One region of the Serratia sp. L9 genome, then DNA from elsewhere that is predicted to be linked to it. Evidence: predicted binding sites of a transcription regulator. Region 1 holds the regulator's gene; the other holds the start of a gene.
What was found. The regulator Fur, encoded in region 1, represses iron uptake genes when iron is present. The targets are predictions, from matches to a motif close to ATAATAATGAGAACNACTATCAA.

Region 1 (5,187 bases):
TCGCCAGAAAAGCTGCAGGCTTGCCAGGCCGTGCTGAAAGTATTGAAACAAGAGAAAGCGCATCAACAGCTCGCTGAACAGGAAACCGTACGGGTGCTGGATTACCAGAGCTGCATTCAGGCAGCACATACCGGCAACGGCCAGGCGTACGACGCTAAATGCGGGAAATTGTGGAAAGAAATTCGCGCTAACAACAACTGATTACCCAAGAGGTTGAAGATGAACAAGTTTAAGATGAGTACCCTCGCCGCTTTGACGGCAACCGTCGGGCTATTTGGCAGTGTAGGTTCTGCCATGGCTAACCAGCAGGTTGTTGACCAACTCAGTCAGTTGAAAGTAAATCTGAAGATGCTGGATAACCGTGCGGCTGATAACGGCGTTGATTGCGCCAAGCTGGGCGCTGACTGGGCATCCTGCCATAAAGTGCTGATCACCCTGACTAATGGTGCCCAGGAAATTAAAGACAAAGACTGGGCTATTTATTTCCACAGCCCACGCCAGACGCTGAAAGTGGATAACGATCAGTTCAAGATTAGCCATCTGACCGGCGATTTGTACAAACTGGAGCCTACCGATAAATTCACCAGTTTCCCGGCGAATCAGGCGGTGGAAATCCCGATTATCGCTGAATACTGGCAACTGTTCCGTACTGACTTCCTACCGCGCTGGTACGCGACCTCAGGGGATGCCAAACCCAAGATCCTGGCGAATACCGATACCGATGATGTGCACCAGTTTGTTGCTCCTTTCACTGGCGATCAGTGGAAACGCACCAAAGATGACCACAACATTCTGATGGTGCCAGAAAGCCGCTTTGCCAAGAACCAGGATTTGAAAGTGCTGCCAATGGCGACACTGCGTGGCCAGATTATCCCGACGCCGATGGACGTGAAGATTCATCAGAATGATGTTGATTTGAGCAAAGGCGTCGCGCTGGAGCTGAGCGCCCTGGCCAAGCCTGCGGCGGATGCGGCAGCCAAGCGTTTTGAACTGCTGGGCGTAGAAAACAAAGTGGGTGGCTATCCGATCAAAACGGATATCAAACCTGGTGCATTTAAAGGCGACTTGGCTGTGCCGGGTGCCTATCAGTTGAAGATTGGAGAGAAAGGAGCGGTGATCACCGGCTTCGATCAGGCCGGGGTGTTCTACGGTCTGCAATCCATTCTGTCGCTTGTCCCGACCGACGGCAGCACCAAGATTGCTACCTTGGATGCCAAAGATGCACCGCGCTTCCAATATCGCGGCATTTTCCTGGATGTTGCGCGCAACTTCCACCATAAAGACGCCGTATTGCGCCTGTTAGATCAGATGGCCGCGTACAAACTGAATAAATTCCACTTCCACCTGACGGATGACGAAGGCTGGCGTATCGAGATCCCTGGCCTGCCGGAGTTAACCGAAGTGGGTGGCCAGCGCTGCCACGATCTGAGCGAAACCACCTGCCTGCTACCGCAATATGGCTCTGGCCCTGAGCCACACGGCGGTTTCTTCTCCCGTCAGGATTACATCGACATCGTTAAATACGCTCAGGCGCGCCAGATCGAAGTGATCCCAGAGATTGATATGCCTGCGCATGCCCGTGCCGCGATCGTTTCCATGGAAGCCCGCTATAAGAAACTGCTGGCCGAAGGGAAAGAGAAAGAGGCCAATGAGTTCCGCTTGCTGGATCCGACCGACACCTCAAACACGACTTCGGTACAGTACTTCAACCGCCAGAGTTACCTGAACCCTTGCCTGGATTCCTCCAAGAACTTTGTTGATAAAGTGATTGGTGAAATTGCCCAGATGCACAAAGAAGCCGGGCAGCCGCTGCAAACCTGGCACTTTGGTGGCGACGAAGCGAAGAACATCCGCCTGGGCGCTGGCTATACCGACGTGAAAAAGCCGGAAGCTGGCAAAGGCATCCTGGATCTGAGTAAAGAAGACAAGCCATGGGCCAAGTCTGAAGTGTGCCAGGCGATGATCAAAGACGGCAAAGTGGAAGATATGGAGCACTTGCCGAGCTACTTTGGTCTGGAAGTCAGCCAACTGGTGAAAGCGCATGGTATTGACAGAATGCAAGCGTGGCAGGATGGCCTGAAAGACGCCAAAAATGCCCAAGCCTTCGCCACCAAGAATGTTGCGGTCAACTTCTGGGATACTCTGTATTGGGGCGGGTTCGACTCGGCTAATGACTGGGCGAACAAAGGCTACGACGTGGTGATCTCCAACCCAGACTATGTCTACATGGATTTCCCTTATGAAGTGAGTCCGGACGAGCATGGCTATTACTGGGGCACCCGTTTCAGTGACGAGCAGAAGATCTTCAGCTTCGCGCCAAACAACCTGCCGCAGAACGCCGAAACGTCGGTTGACCGTGACGGCAACCACTTCACGGCCAAGAGCGACAAACCATGGCCAGGTGCCTATGGCCTCTCTGCTCAACTGTGGAGTGAAGTGGTGCGTACCGACCAGCAAATGGAATATATGATTTACCCACGTGCGCTGTCTGTAGCAGAACGTGCATGGCACCGTGCGAGCTGGGAACAGGATTACCAAGCTGGCCGTGAGTACAAAGGTGGTGAAACCCATCTGGTTGATACTAAAACCCTGGATAAGGATTGGCTGCGCTTCGCCAACCTGGTCGGGCAACGGGAACTGGCCAAATTGGATAAAGGTGGCGTGAGCTATCGCCTGCCGGTACCAGGAGCACGCATTATCGGTGGCAAACTGGAAGCGAACATTTCGCTGCCGGGCCTGGGGATTGAATACTCTACCGATGGTGGAAAACAGTGGCAGCGTTACGATGATAAAGCGCGCCCTGCGGTGACTGGGGACGTTCAAATCCGTGCGATCAGCCCGGACGGCAAACGCTTCAGCCGCGCTGAACCCGTTAAGGCATAAGCCTGAAGGAAGCCCGTCTGCGTGTCGGCGGATGGGCTTGATACCCGTTGTCTCTCAAGCCGTAGTGTCGTTAGCTGCTCCCAATGACCAGGTTCATCCGTGGCGTTGGTCCTAAGGGATGCGCAAGCGCGCCAACTTGAAACTCATCGGGTATATCGTTAAGTGTTGTAAGAAAGAAGTACTGCAAGTGCCAGATTTTAAGTCATCATTTTCCCCGGGCCTGTCCGGGGATTTTTTTGTCTGAAATATTAGGCATAAAAAAACCGCCGTAAAAAAGGCGGTTTCTGTGTCTGGCGAACCAGTCTTATTTTTTGTCGTGCAACGTTTCGTTTTCGCGGCAATCACCGGTTTCACAGTGGCCGTACAGATACAGGCTGTGATTGGTGAGCTTGATGCCGTGTTGCTTGGCAATATCACGCTGGCGAACTTCGATAGACTCATCGCTGAACTCGATAACCTTGCCGCAATCCAGGCAAATCAGGTGATCGTGGTGATGTTGCTGGGTCAGTTCGAATACGGACTTGCCGCCTTCAAAATTGTGACGGGTGACAATACCCGCGTCATCAAACTGGTTCAGCACGCGGTAAACCGTGGCCAGGCCAATTTCTTCACCCATATCTATCAGTTTTTTGTACAGATCTTCCGCACTGACGTGATGGCATTCCGGATCCTGCAAAACTTCCAGAATTTTGAGTCGCGGAAGCGTGACTTTTAAGCCAGCCTTCTTCAATGCGGTGTTGTTGTCAGTCATGCGGATTCAGTCCTGTTACTGTGCTAATCAAGTTGAGGCGTTTTCGCCTATGGCATCGGTCAGCACAAAGGGTTAATTGCGTCTCATTATAGAACCGGTTGCCGTAAATAGGAACCGCCGGTTGTTAACAAAGATATCTTTGTACTCTTATACGTTACATATGCAACGTCTTGATGGGTGGGATAAACCGATATCTCAGTCTACCGGAGTGACGTGAAAAGTTAAAAACTTGTGGTATCTATTATTATAATCCGTGATACCGATAACAGTCCACATACCCGTCGTCTTTCAAGCTGCAGCGTTGTTACCTGCACTCAATGACCAGGTCCATCCGTGGGCCTGGCCCTGTAAGGGCCGCTGCAAGCAGCGTTCAAATCTGTTCCAGACAGATTTGTCACCCCGGTGACTCACCGTAGCAAGCGCCGGGGGATGAAAGAACTGGGTACCTGGCTGCAACGCGAAATCCATAGGTATGTCAGTAATGCATTTTACCTTACGGAGCGTTGGTAGAGGCTGCAGGTTTAACCGATAATTTCGGCCAGGCTAAGTTCTTCACCAATCTGCTTAACCCAGGCTTCTACACGTTCGTTGGTCAGTTCAGGCTGACGGTCTTCGTCAATGGCAAGACCGACAAAGTGGTGATCGTCTGCCAGACCTTTGGACGCTTCGAAATGGTAGCCTTTGGTTGGCCAATGGCCGACGATGGCGGCACCGCGTGGTTCAATGATATCGCGGATAGTGCCCATCGCATCGCAGAAATATTCCGCGTAGTCTTCCTGATCGCCACAGCCGAACAGCGCTACCAATTTGCCATTGAAGTCGATGTCTTCCAGCGTCGGGAAGAAATCATCCCAGTCACATTGGGCTTCGCCGTAGTACCAGGTCGGGATACCAAGCAGCAGGATATCGAACGCTTCCAGATCTTCTTTACTGCTTTTGGCAATGTCGCGGATTTCTGCGACGTCGTTACCGTATTTTTGGTGAAGATGTTTTTGGATCATCTTGGCAATGTTTTCGGTATTGCCAGTATCGCTGCCAAAGAAAATGCCTACATGAGCCATATTACAGATAACCTTTTAATTCAATGGATTGTATTGCGTAAACGCGGCGTAAGGCGCTGCCATGGGCACTGAACCTCACCCGTAAATGCGTATCATGCCAGAAATTTGCCCTGGGGTTTTATCACGTTTATGCGATGCCCTGGGATCTAAATAACAGTGGGGTTGATCTGGCGTCATCCTTAACGCCGTGCCGCGCCTGCGGCAGTAGAGATCATGGTTCTGGCTGTTCTTCCGCCAGTTTTGCCAGCAGCATCTGTTCAATTAATTCGCTGCGACTGATATTGCGCTGGTCCGCCAGTTTATTCAGAGCATCTACCGCGTCCGCGTTGATTTTCAGCTCCACACGCCGTAAACCTCGCACTTTGTCACGCCGTAGCTGATTGCGCTTATTGATTCTAAGCTGTTCATCACGGGAAAGCGGGTTGGTTTTCGGGCGCCCCGGGCGGCGTTCATCTGCGAACAGATCCAGCGTCGTGCGATCCGTTTGTTCTT
Region 2 (5,187 bases), 2.4 Mb from region 1:
GCGCCCCGTTCACAGGATTTTGTGATTGTGGATTGGGGCTATAGCTCAGCTGGGAGAGCGCTTGCATGGCATGCAAGAGGTCGACGGTTCGATCCCGTCTAGCTCCACCAACCTTTTTCTCAGTAAAGGTTGGGGATACCGTAACGCCGGTTAAAGCGTACCACTTTTGTGGGGCTATAGCTCAGCTGGGAGAGCGCTTGCATGGCATGCAAGAGGTCGACGGTTCGATCCCGTCTAGCTCCACCACCATTCTGAAAAGCCGACCCTTGGGTCGGCTTTTTGCATTCTGCTGGTGCAAAATTCTGCTGGCGCAAAAAGTCTGCAAAGACACAAACTGTCAGCAACTTAAAACGAAATCGGCCATCCTCATTTTCGCAACAACGAGCAGCATCCTCCTCCCGCCTAAAACGCAAAACGCCCGATGAATATCACCGGGCGTTTTGGGATGTAGAGCAAATCGTTACCTTATCAGCCCAATACCAGACCGGCGATGGAAGCGGACAGGATACTGACCAGGGTAGAGCCGTAAACCAGTTTCAGGCCGAAGCGGGAAACCACGTTGCCCTGATGTTCGTTCAACCCTTTAATCGCACCGGCAACGATGCCGATAGAAGAGAAGTTGGCGAAGGAAACCAGGAACACGGACAGAATACCCAGGCTGCGTGGAGACAGCTCAGCAGAGATCTTCTGCAATTCCATCATGGCCACGAACTCGTTGGAAACCAGTTTGGTCGCCATTATGCTGCCGACCTGCAGCGCTTCGTGCTTAGGAATACCCATGATCCAGGCAAACGGATAGAAGAAGTAACCGAGGATTTCCTGGAAGCTCAGGCCAAAGATGGCACTGAACAGGCCGTTAAGCGCAGCGATCAGAGCGATAAAGCCGATCAGCATGGCAGCAACGATAATCGCCACCTTGAAGCCGGCCAGAATGTATTCACCCAGCATTTCAAAGAAGCTCTGGCCTTCATGCAGGTTGCCGAGATGCAGCTCTTCTTCTTTACTGGTGTCGTATGGGTTGACCAGCGAAAGTACAATAAAGGTGCTGAACATGTTCAGAACCAGCGCGGCCACCACAAACTTGGCATCCAACATGGTCATATATGCACCCACGATGGACATGGAAACTGTCGACATCGCGGTTGCTGCCATGGTGTACATGCGTTTTTCAGACATCTTGCCCAGGATATCTTTATAGGCAATGAAGTTCTCAGACTGGCCCAGGATCAGTGAACTGACGGCGTTGAAGGATTCCAGCTTGCCCATACCGTTCACTTTAGACAGCACGGTGCCGATGATGCGGATGATAAAGGGCAGTACTTTGATGTATTGCAGAATACCGATCAGCGCAGAGATGAAGACGATTGGGCACAGTACTTTCAGGAAGAAGAAGGCGAGGCCTTTATCACCCATCCCGCCAAACACAAAATCAGTCCCTTGCCCAGCAAACCCGAGCAGCTTGTCAAACAGCGCTGCGAACCCTTTTACAAAACCTAATCCTGCTTCTGAATGCAGGAAGAAATAGGCCAGTAATACTTCAATAACCAATAACTGAATAACATAGCGAATGCGGATACTTTTGCGGTCGCGGCATACCAGTAATGCCAGGATCGCTACCACCACTAACGCCAACGCAAAGTGCGCGATATGGGACATGTTTGCTCCAAATTTGAGGCAGGCTGAATTTCGGCTGTCATTTTATGTAACGCCAAGTTTAAAAACGAGACATTCATTGCAAATCTAGAAAATCATAGTGGGGATACTCTTAAACTTTGACGCCAAAACACCAAAGATCAAGATGTTAATAAATTTGCGCGTTCGTAGCATTATTGTGCTAATTTGATCATTAAGCGTATTACGCTCTGAATCTTACTAAATAGAGTAAGAGAAAATGCCAAGATTTCACGCGATCTGTTCGATAAAACCTTCGTCGCTGGCTATCACAGGGATAAGCATTATCATGTTTAAATGCACTTGATAATCATTATCATTTAGGTAAAGATGAAGGTGAGCTTAAAATTAGTAAGGGTTTCACGATATGCTGAACAGTCGCGCGGTTAACAACACTACCTCCAGCCGCCCGTCTAGAAAGATTAAACTTTCTCTGATGGGGCCCGCTTTTATTGCGGCCATCGGTTATATCGACCCTGGTAACTTTGCTACCAATATTCAATCCGGTGCCTCTTTCGGTTATACACTGCTCTGGGTGGTGGTATGGGCCAACGTCATGGCGATGTTGATCCAACTGCTTTCTGCCAAGCTCGGTATTGCCACCGGTAAAAACCTTGCTGAACATATCCGCGATCGCTTCCCGCGCCCTGCAGTCTGGGCTTATTGGGTGCAGGCAGAGATTATCGCCATGGCGACCGATCTGGCGGAGTTTATCGGTGCGGCGATCGGCTTCAAACTGCTGTTGGGCGTAACCTTGCTGGAAGGGGCGATCCTCACCGGTATCGCCACTTTCCTGATCCTGATGTTGCAAAAGCGTGGCCAGAAACCGTTGGAACTGGTGATTGGTGGCCTGCTACTGTTTGTCGCGGCGGCTTATATCGTCGAACTGGTATTTTCCCAGCCACAGCTGAGTGGTTTGCTTAAAGGTATGGCAGTCCCGGATTTGCCCAACGGTGATGCGGTCTTCCTGGCTGCGGGGGTGTTGGGGGCAACGATTATGCCGCACGTGATTTATCTGCACTCCTCTTTAACACAGACCGCAGGTAAAGACTCCAAGGCCGAGCGTTATGCCTCAACCAAACTGGACGTGGCGATCGCCATGACCATTGCCGGTTTTGTTAACCTGGCGATGATGGCAACCGCCGCTGCCGCCTTCCACTTTAACGGCCACAGCGGCATTGCCGATCTCGATCAAGCCTACCTGACGTTACAACCCTTGTTGGGTAATGGGGCGGCCACTATCTTTGGTTTGAGCCTGGTAGCCGCAGGCCTGTCGTCCACCGTGGTAGGGACGCTGGCTGGGCAGGTTGTCATGCAAGGGTTTGTCCGCTTTTATATTCCACTCTGGGTGCGCCGCGTGGTCACCATGCTGCCGTCATTTATCGTGATTATGCTGGGGATGGACGCAACACGTATTCTGGTGTTGAGCCAAGTGCTGCTGAGTTTTGGTATCGCCCTGGCGCTGGTCCCCTTGCTGGCATTTACCGGTAACCGTGAGCTGATGGGGGATATGGTCAACAGCCGCACCATTCAGAACGCCGGTAAGCTGATTGTGTTGGTGGTGGTGGGCCTGAATGGCTATTTGCTGATTAGCAGCGTTCTCTAATCTGCTCCATAAGAAAGGCCAGAGTTATGCTGGCCTTGCGCATTTAATCATCATGATCATGATGTTTGTGATGGTGTTTTCCCCTATGGTGCTTTTTATCGTGTTTGTAATAATACTTGTCGTATTTACGGTAGCGGCCATCATGGAAATAGTAATTCTTGCGCCAGAAATCGTTATCACGCCATCTGTAACCATCCCAGTAATAACCATGGCGGTTACGCTCTCCTAAATCACGCCCTTGGTGGTCATACCACCAGTCGCGATCGCGCCAGTCATAACCGTCCCAGTAATTGCCCCGATTATCCCGATCTCCTATCCGCAGAGAAACTCCCGGCATCAGATCAATGCTGAGGCTGTCGGCGTAGGCTGCTGGTGCCATTGGCATGATAAGCGTTGCCAGAATGGCGGCGACGAACAGAGGTTTAAACATGCAGGCTCCTTGGCCGAATACTGATTAAGAAGCGCGTTCATCAGTATTTAAACTGGCCGGATATATAAGGGTGTTTTTAACGCCAGGTTAAATCCACGGGTATTTGACGCCATGTTAGCGCTGCAGGAAGAGGCTGCCTTTCAGCGTAATTCCGAAAATTGACGGGATACCGGGCAATTGGGATTTATCTGCACCAGAGGGTGAAAAAACCGCCGGCCAGGCACCGGCGGGTTGTAAGCGATTACATCAAGATCTGTTCAATCATGGCGATTTCTTCAGCGCTGAAGGTTCGGTTGGCCAACATGCCCACCGCATCTTCAATCTGGCTGGTTTTGCTGGCGCCGATCAGCACCGAAGTGACACGATCGTTACGCAACACCCAGGCCAGCGCCATCTGTGAAAGTTTTTGCCCGCGTTGCTCAGCCAACGCGTTCAGGCGGCCAACCTTTTGCAATTTTTCTTCGGTGAGCTGTTCGGGGTTAAGGAATCGGCTGTTGCTTGCTGCCCGGGAATCTTGCGGTATCCCTTGCAGATAACGGTCCGTCAGCACGCCACCGGCCAGCGGTGAGAAAGCGATGGAACCCACGCCGTGCTCTTCTAAAGTGTCCAGCAGCTCCGGTTCCACCCAACGTTCAAACATTGAGTATTTTGGCTGGTGGATCACGCAGGGGGTACCGAGCTGTTGCAGGATAGTAAATGCCTGCCGGGCCAGAGCCGCAGGGTAGTTGGATAATCCGACGTACAGCGTTTTGCCTTGGCGTACCAGCAGATCCAGCGCTGCCATGGTCTCTTCCAGCGGTGTATCCGGATCTGGGCGGTGATGGTAGAAGATATCGACATAATCGAGATGCATACGCTGCAAGCTTTGGTTCAGGCTGGCGACCAGATACTTCTTCGATCCCCAATCGCCATAGGGACCAGGCCACATGGTATAGCCAGCTTTTGAGGAGATAATCAGCTCATCGCGATAAGGCTGCAGACCCTGCTGCAAGATACGGCCGAAATTCTCTTCGGCAGAACCTGGGGGTGGCCCGTAATTGTTAGCCAGATCAAAGTGGGTTATCCCCAGGTCAAAGGCGCGATGTACCAGGCTGCGCGCATTATCAAACAGCGTGCTGTCGCCAAAGTTGTGCCACATGCCAAGAGAAACCGCAGGCAGTTTCAACCCGCTGCGACCACAGCGGCGATATTCCATATTTTGGTAGCGGGTAGAGTCAGCTTGATAAACCATACAAATCCTTATCAACGGCAGGAAACGATATTCAGTGTATGCGTTTCCATTCGGCCTGTCAGAGTGCCCGATCACGCTAATCACGCCAGATTTATTAATACTACTTATGGGTTATCAAGCTTGCCTGATGCAGGTGCGCAGATGTAAAGCGAGGTTTCCAGTGCCTTTTTACTGATAAAGTTCGAAATTTGCACAACACCTCTAATACTTAACACTAATATTCCTACCTAATTGCAGGTGATAATCATG

Region 2: ACQ86O_RS13080 (Nramp family divalent metal transporter) is a predicted target of Fur. The motif match lies at 1,975-1,997, and genes of this name have one in related genera.

Annotation. Positions count from the first base shown of each region.
Region 1 is NZ_CP192591.1:5,195,554-5,200,740, reverse strand. Features, by position in the region: gene chiQ (ChiQ/YbfN family lipoprotein) at 1-201, shown strand, start outside; gene ACQ86O_RS24735 (beta-N-acetylhexosaminidase) at 220-2,883, shown strand; gene fur (ferric iron uptake transcriptional regulator) at 3,188-3,634, opposite strand; gene fldA (flavodoxin FldA) at 4,156-4,695, opposite strand; gene ybfE (LexA regulated protein) at 4,907-5,187, opposite strand, start outside.
Region 2 is NZ_CP192591.1:2,767,893-2,773,079, forward strand. Features, by position in the region: tRNA gene ACQ86O_RS13065 (tRNA-Ala) at 35-110, shown strand; tRNA gene ACQ86O_RS13070 (tRNA-Ala) at 171-246, shown strand; gene ACQ86O_RS13075 (NupC/NupG family nucleoside CNT transporter) at 469-1,656, opposite strand; gene ACQ86O_RS13080 (Nramp family divalent metal transporter) at 2,039-3,277, shown strand; gene ACQ86O_RS13085 (DUF2502 domain-containing protein) at 3,321-3,707, opposite strand; gene mgrA (L-glyceraldehyde 3-phosphate reductase) at 3,949-4,938, opposite strand; partial or broken gene ACQ86O_RS13095 (alpha-keto acid decarboxylase family protein) at 5,185-5,187, shown strand, end outside.